3 regions of the Blautia obeum ATCC 29174 genome follow, and region 2 is predicted to be linked to each of the others. Evidence: predicted binding sites of a transcription regulator. Region 2 holds the regulator's gene; each other region holds the start of a gene.
The links. Region 2 encodes NrdR, which represses ribonucleotide reductase genes. Its sites were predicted from a motif close to CACAANATNTTGTG; they were not measured.
Positions count from the first base shown of each region.

Region 1 (2,281 bases), 670 kb from region 2:
AACCTACTGTATTGAGTTTGTACTCAATTCCCTGCCATCCCTGGTCAAAATCACGTCTTACTTTATCCAACGCATATTCGATTGCTTTTTCCTCTCTGCCGTTCCAGTTCTCATCCGCATATTTCAGAAATTCACTGATATATTTATCATAACTCTTCTGTGCATATGGTCCAAGGATCTTGTCAACTTCCGGTACGGTAAAACCGCCATACTGCTGTGCCGCAGTACTCAGGATAATATCTCCCATAACATCAAATGCAGTATCCAGTGTCTTCGGCTCATTGTACCAGACATTACCCATCTCAAATCCGCCTTTTAATACGGAGCCAACGTCAAACAGACAGCAGTTCATCGTATCCAGACGTGCTGACTGGTCATGAATATAAATATATCCATCCTTACATGCCTGCAGCTCGTTGCGGTTCATAAAAAACTTACGATACAGTTCCTTATTCAATTCATTAAAGATCAGGCTTCGTTTCGTAGCCACCAGCGCACTGTCGGTATTCGCATTGCTCTTGTCTCCGATGTAACGGATTGCCTGGCTCTTTGTATATACGTCATCCATCATGTGGATAAAATCAAGTTTATAATTACGATAATCACGATAGCTCTTGGCAACTGCCGGATTCACACGCTCCAGAGCTCCTTCAACGATATTATGCATCTCCTGGATCTCAATCTCATTTTTTCCAAGAGAATCTGCATGCTCCTGTGCAAAACGACAGATAAAATCTTTTTCTTCTGGTGAAAATTTATAAAGGATTCGTGCGGCAGATTTGTTTACTGCTTTCACGATCTTCTGCGGATCAAATTCTTCTCTTGTTCCGTCTTTCTTAATTACATAAATCATACCTTGTCTCTCCTGTTTGCTACTGTTTGTAGGGTTTTTCACTGTTTGCGTCGTCCTGAGCGGCGATACTTCCCCTATCGCATTCTCCCCATATATTGTGTTGCATATGAGAGTATAACACAATATCATGTGAAATAAAAGGGGGAATTTCATTTTTTATTGTCTGAAATCTTCCCCCGAAAATCCATTATTAAACTAATATTTTTAATCTTCCCACTCCATCAGATAAACACTGTCGAAGTCACTCTCTTCGGATTCTACCTGAATCGTGTCACCTTCTTCAAATGTCAGAAACAGTGTATCCTCACCATCTTTGAGTGTATATTGTTCGTTGTCTGCTTTCTTTCTGGTAACAGTAAGTGTCACTTCGGCGCTGGAAGTAAAAACGCCATATTTTCCTGCTTCAAACTGGACACCAGCCTGTGCCGGTCCATATCCTGCGCCGATCGAATAATCCTTGTATCCCTGCTCATCATCCCAGCTGTAAAAATATGTACCCGGATCTGTGGTCTCAGCGGTATCTGTCTGTATCTCACTGCTATTCTCAACCTCAGACTGAATTGCTTCTTTTATGACACCACCCAGATCTTCAGCCAGTGGTGCAACTGCTGCAAGAATAATAATGATCACCCAAAGTATCCCAAGTTTTGAATGCTTCTTAGTTTTTGCAGGCCGGATTTTTTCTCTGCCAGAGGATGTATTCCGATTGCCAGCAGCCTTTCCGGTGCTTCCTTTCCCCAAGGATCCGACTCCCTGTGTCTGCATGATCTTACGGGCCTTATCTGATGCATGTCGATAGTGATCACTCCGGCTCTCATTCAGATGATACAGGATTTCATCATTGCGGTATGGCATACCACACTCTTTACATCGTCCATTTACAACCGTTCCGTCACATAACGGACATTTCATAGACAACACCCCCTTAGTTCAAATCATTTCTCCGATTTCACTTCAAATTGCTGTATTCATTATTGTATCCTTTTTATTGCAATCTTACAAGGTAAAAAAATTGCAATACCGACTTTTTCTTGCTATAATAGTTACATTAAATCTAGGAGGATTATTATGGAACAAATCAAGATTCCTGACGGGTATCATTCAGATCTGAATCTGCATGATACACAGGTTGCAATTAAAACTGTCAAAGACTTTTTCCAGCAGACACTTTCCCAGAAGCTGAATCTTCTCCGTGTTTCTGCTCCTATCTTTGTATCTCCATCCTCAGGTCTGAACGACAATCTTAACGGTGTAGAACGTCCGGTAAGCTTCGACATCAAAGGCCAGGACGAAAATGCTGAGATCGTACATTCCCTTGCCAAATGGAAACGCTATGCGCTGAAGAAATACGGCTTTGCTCATGGCGAGGGCCTTTATACAGATATGGTCGCGATCCGTCGTGATGAAGACCTGGACAACATCCATTCT
Region 1 is NZ_CP102265.1:2,946,051-2,948,331, forward strand. It holds gene nrdD (anaerobic ribonucleoside-triphosphate reductase) at 1-853, opposite strand, end outside; gene NQ503_RS14240 (hypothetical protein) at 1,058-1,765, opposite strand; gene asnA (aspartate--ammonia ligase) at 1,922-2,281, shown strand, end outside.
Region 1: nrdD (anaerobic ribonucleoside-triphosphate reductase) is a predicted target of NrdR. The motif match lies at 972-985, and genes of this name have one in related genera.

Region 2 (2,281 bases):
GAAGGCGTTCTGACAGGTAAAGGACTTACCTATGGTGGTTCCCTGATCCGTACAGAAGCTACCGGATACGGTGTTGTATATATTCTGAACGAACTGATGAAAGACCACAACGATTCTCTTGACGGAAAAACTGTTGTTGTTACAGGTTCCGGTAATGTTGCAATCTATGCAGTGCAGAAAGCTACTCAGCTTGGTGCAAAGGTTGTTGCAATGTGCGACTCTAACGGATATATCCATGATCCAAACGGAATCAACCTTGACATTGTCAAAGATATCAAAGAAGTAAAACGTGGACGTATCAAAGAATACGCTGACCGTGTAGAAGGTGCTACTTACACAGAAGGTGTTGGCATCTGGAACATCAAATGTGATGTATATCTTCCATGCGCAACTCAGAACGAACTTGACCTTGATGGTGTAAAAACTCTGATTGCAAACGGATGCAAATATATCGTAGAAGGTGCAAACATGCCTACTACAAGAGAAGCTACAGACTACGCTATGGCAAACGGTGTTCTCTTCCTTCCTGGAAAAGCATCCAATGCAGGTGGTGTTGCTACTTCCGCACTGGAAATGAGCCAGAACTCTCAGAGACTTTCCTGGACATCCGAAGAAGTTGATGCCAAACTTCATCAGATCATGGTTGACATCTATGCTAAGATCAGCGATGCTGCAAAACGTTATGATATGCCGGACAACTTCGTTGTTGGTGCTAACATTGCAGGTTTCGAAAAGGTTGTAGATGCAATGATGGCCCAGGGTATTGTTTAATCTCCTGTTCATTCGTAAGTATAATCCAAAAGGCGTTCCGGATTTCTGATCCGAAGCGCCTTTTTATATTTTCATGTTTTCTTTATGGTTCCATAAATTTCTTCAGTTCATCCATAAATGTACTGACATCCTTGAATTCTCTGTAGACAGAAGCAAAGCGAACATAAGCAACTGCATCCAGGTCCTTCAGATGTTCCATGACAATCTCACCAATGCGGGTACTGGAAATTTCTTTGTCTGCTGTGTCAAAAATATCTCCCTCTATAGAATCCATCAGCGACTCGATCTTTTCCACCGGAATCGGTCTCTTATAGCAGGCACGCAGAATTCCGCCCTGAATCTTGGAACGGTCATACTGTTCACGTGTCTGATCCTTCTTAATGACACTCAATGGAATAGTTTCAACTTTTTCGTATGTCGTAAATCTTTTTCCACAGGATTCACACATTCGCCGTCTCCGGATTGAATTTGTATCATCTACCGGTCGGGAGTCTACAACCTTGCTGTTATCCTGATTACAAAACGGGCATCTCACAGTATTTTCCCCTCTTTCCCCTTTTAATGAAATAATTATACTTTATTTTTTCGAACAATGTCAAGAAATGCACCTGTATATTTCAGATAAATTTTGCATATCTTTTATAAAAAGTGGTAAATTCATGCGATTATGTGAGCTTAGACAGAAAGAAGTCATCAATACCTGTACCTGTCGCAGTCTTGGCTGCCCGGTCGATCTGGAGTTCGACCGCAAAACAGGAGCCATCACTGCTCTCATCGTTCCAGGTCCCGGCAAATTCTGTTTTTTTCCCGGCAGAGAAAGCGAATACATCATTCCCTGGTGCTGCATCTGCCAGATTGGTGATGATATCATCCTCGTCGAAGTCAAAGAAGAAAAATGTTTTCACAAAGACCACCTTCTCTGACACTGTCAAGGGCTATTAATTTTTATATTTTTCCCAGAAAAGAATATTTCCTGTCCTCCCTGAGAATCATTTCTAGTACCAGAAATAAGAGATGAGGAGGATATTTTGATGGCACTTAATAAAGTAGAAATCTGCGGGGTAAATACATCCAGTCTTCCGATCCTGAAGTCGGACGAAAAAGAAGCATTATTTCAAAAGATCAAAAAAGGAGATTCTGAAGCTCGCGAACAATATATCAAAGGAAATCTCCGCCTTGTGTTAAGTGTTATCAAACGATTTCAGAACAGCAATGAAAATGCCGATGATCTTTTTCAGATCGGGTGCATTGGTCTTATGAAAGCCGTCGATAATTTTGACGATACACTGAATGTCAAATTCTCGACATATGCAGTCCCGATGATCATCGGTGAGATCCGCCGCTATCTACGGGATTATAACAGTATCCGGGTAAGCCGTTCTCTGCGCGACATTGCCTATAAAGCCATTTATACCAAAGAAAATATGATCAAAAAGAATCTGAAGGAACCAACGATCGATGAAATTGCTGATGAGATCGGCATTGAAAAAGAAATGATCGTATATGCCCT
Region 2 is NZ_CP102265.1:2,278,338-2,280,618, forward strand. It holds gene gdhA (NADP-specific glutamate dehydrogenase) at 1-771, shown strand, start outside; gene nrdR (transcriptional regulator NrdR) at 854-1,306, opposite strand; gene NQ503_RS17755 (PRC-barrel domain-containing protein) at 1,431-1,694, shown strand; gene sigG (RNA polymerase sporulation sigma factor SigG) at 1,803-2,281, shown strand, end outside.

Region 3 (2,281 bases), 710 kb from region 2:
CCGTACCAGAATATCTGCTCTGAAAGCAGAACTTGCGCAGGTAGAGAAACACCGTGAACTGATCAGAGGCAAGAGAAGTAGAGGAAATCTGAAGACAGCGGCGATCGTAGGCTATACAAATGCAGGAAAATCAACGCTTTTGAATACACTGACAGGAGCCGGCATTCTGGCAGAAGATAAGCTGTTCGCAACATTGGATCCGACGACGCGTGTATTGGAACTCAAAGATGGGCAGCAGATCCTTCTGACAGATACTGTAGGATTTATCCGCAAGCTGCCACATCATCTGGTAGAAGCGTTTAAAAGTACGCTGGAAGAGGCTAAGTATGCAGATTATATCATTCATGTGGTAGATGCTTCCAATCCGCAGGCAGAGCTTCAGATGCATACGGTGTATGAGACACTCCGAGAGCTGGGAGCGACAGGTAAAAAGATCATTACACTCCTGAATAAGCAGGATCAGGTGCAGGGAGAATCGCTTCGGGATTTTCGGGCGGATTATACAGTCAAATGTTCTGCCCGTACAGGAGAGGGCCTGGAGGAACTTAAAGATGTTCTGGCAAAACTCCTCGCAGAGAGCCAGATTTATCTGGAAGAATTATATACTTACAAAGAGGCTGGTAAGATTCAGATCATCCGGGAGTATGGAAGTCTGCTTTCTGAAGAATATCGGGAAGATGGAATTTTTGTAAAGGCGAGAGTACCTGCAGAAATCTTTGCTTCAGTAATGCCAAAGTCCCATAAATAAAGGAAAAACGGGAATATTGGACAACACCATATAGTTGTGCACTTACATTAGCGGCACAATATATGGTGTTTTTGTCTATTGACGTATAGATAAGAGTCTGCTACAATAGGTTCTACACGGTTGCTGTGAACGGAGAAAACAGCAATCTGCAGCATGTAATTCACGGTATGAATATGACCGTATATAATACAGGTGCAAGTAGTAGAGGGAGGAATGTATAACATGTTTCAGGTAGTAAAACGTGATGGTGAAATTGCTGAATTTCAGATGGCAAAGATTACATCAGCTATTGATAAAGCATTTGATGCAAAAGAAAAAAACTACAGTAAAGATATGATCGACCTTTTGGCCCTTCGTGTTACTGCAGATTTCCAGAATAAGATCCAGGATGGGAAGGTAACCGTAGAAGATATTCAGGACAGTGTGGAGAATGTTCTGATCCAGGCCGGATACAGTGATGTTGCCAAGGCATATATCCTCTATCGTAAACAGAGGGAAAAGATCCGTAATATGAAATCCACGATTCTGGATTACAAAGAGATCGTGGACAGTTATGTGAAGGTCGAGGATTGGCGAGTAAAAGAGAACTCTACTGTCACATATTCGGTAGGTGGTCTGATCTTGAGCAATTCCGGTGCGGTTACAGCCAATTACTGGTTATCCGAAATCTATGACAATGAGATCGCAGATGCACACAGAAATGCGGATATCCATATTCATGATCTGTCCATGTTGACCGGTTACTGTGCAGGATGGTCATTGAAACAGCTTATCAAAGAAGGGCTGGGTGGCATCGAAGGCAAGATTACATCCGCGCCGGCAAAGCACCTGAGTGTCCTTTGTAATCAGATGGTGAATTTCCTTGGAATCATGCAGAATGAATGGGCTGGTGCGCAGGCATTTTCTTCTTTTGATACGTATCTGGCACCTTTTGTCAAGGTGGACAACCTGAGTTATCCGGAAGTTAAGAAATGTATTGAATCTTTCATTTATGGCGTGAATACACCAAGCCGTTGGGGAACACAGGCACCGTTTTCCAATATCACACTGGACTGGACGGTTCCGGATGATCTTGCAGAGCTTCCTGCGATCGTTGGCGGCAAAGATATGGATTTCAAATACAAAGACTGCAAAAAAGAAATGGACATGGTCAATAAGGCTTTTATTGAGACGATGATCGAGGGAGATGCCAATGGACGTGGGTTCCAGTATCCAATCCCGACATATTCTATCACAAAAGAGTTCGACTGGTCCGATACTGAGAACAATCGTCTGCTGTTTGAGATGACTTCCAAATATGGAACTCCATATTTTTCAAATTATATCAACAGTGATATGAAACCAAGTGATATTCGAAGCATGTGCTGCCGTCTGCGTCTGGATCTTCGTGAACTGCGTAAGAAGAGTGGCGGATTCTTCGGATCCGGTGAAAGTACCGGTTCGGTAGGTGTTGTTACGATCAACATGCCACGTATCGCATATCAGTCCAAGACACCGGAAGAATTCTACAGAAGACTGGATCGTCTGATGGAT
Region 3 is NZ_CP102265.1:2,986,203-2,988,483, reverse strand. It holds gene hflX (GTPase HflX) at 1-748, shown strand, start outside; gene NQ503_RS14410 (ribonucleoside triphosphate reductase) at 971-2,281, shown strand, end outside.
Region 3: NQ503_RS14410 (ribonucleoside triphosphate reductase) is a predicted target of NrdR. The motif match lies at 803-816, and genes of this name have one in related genera.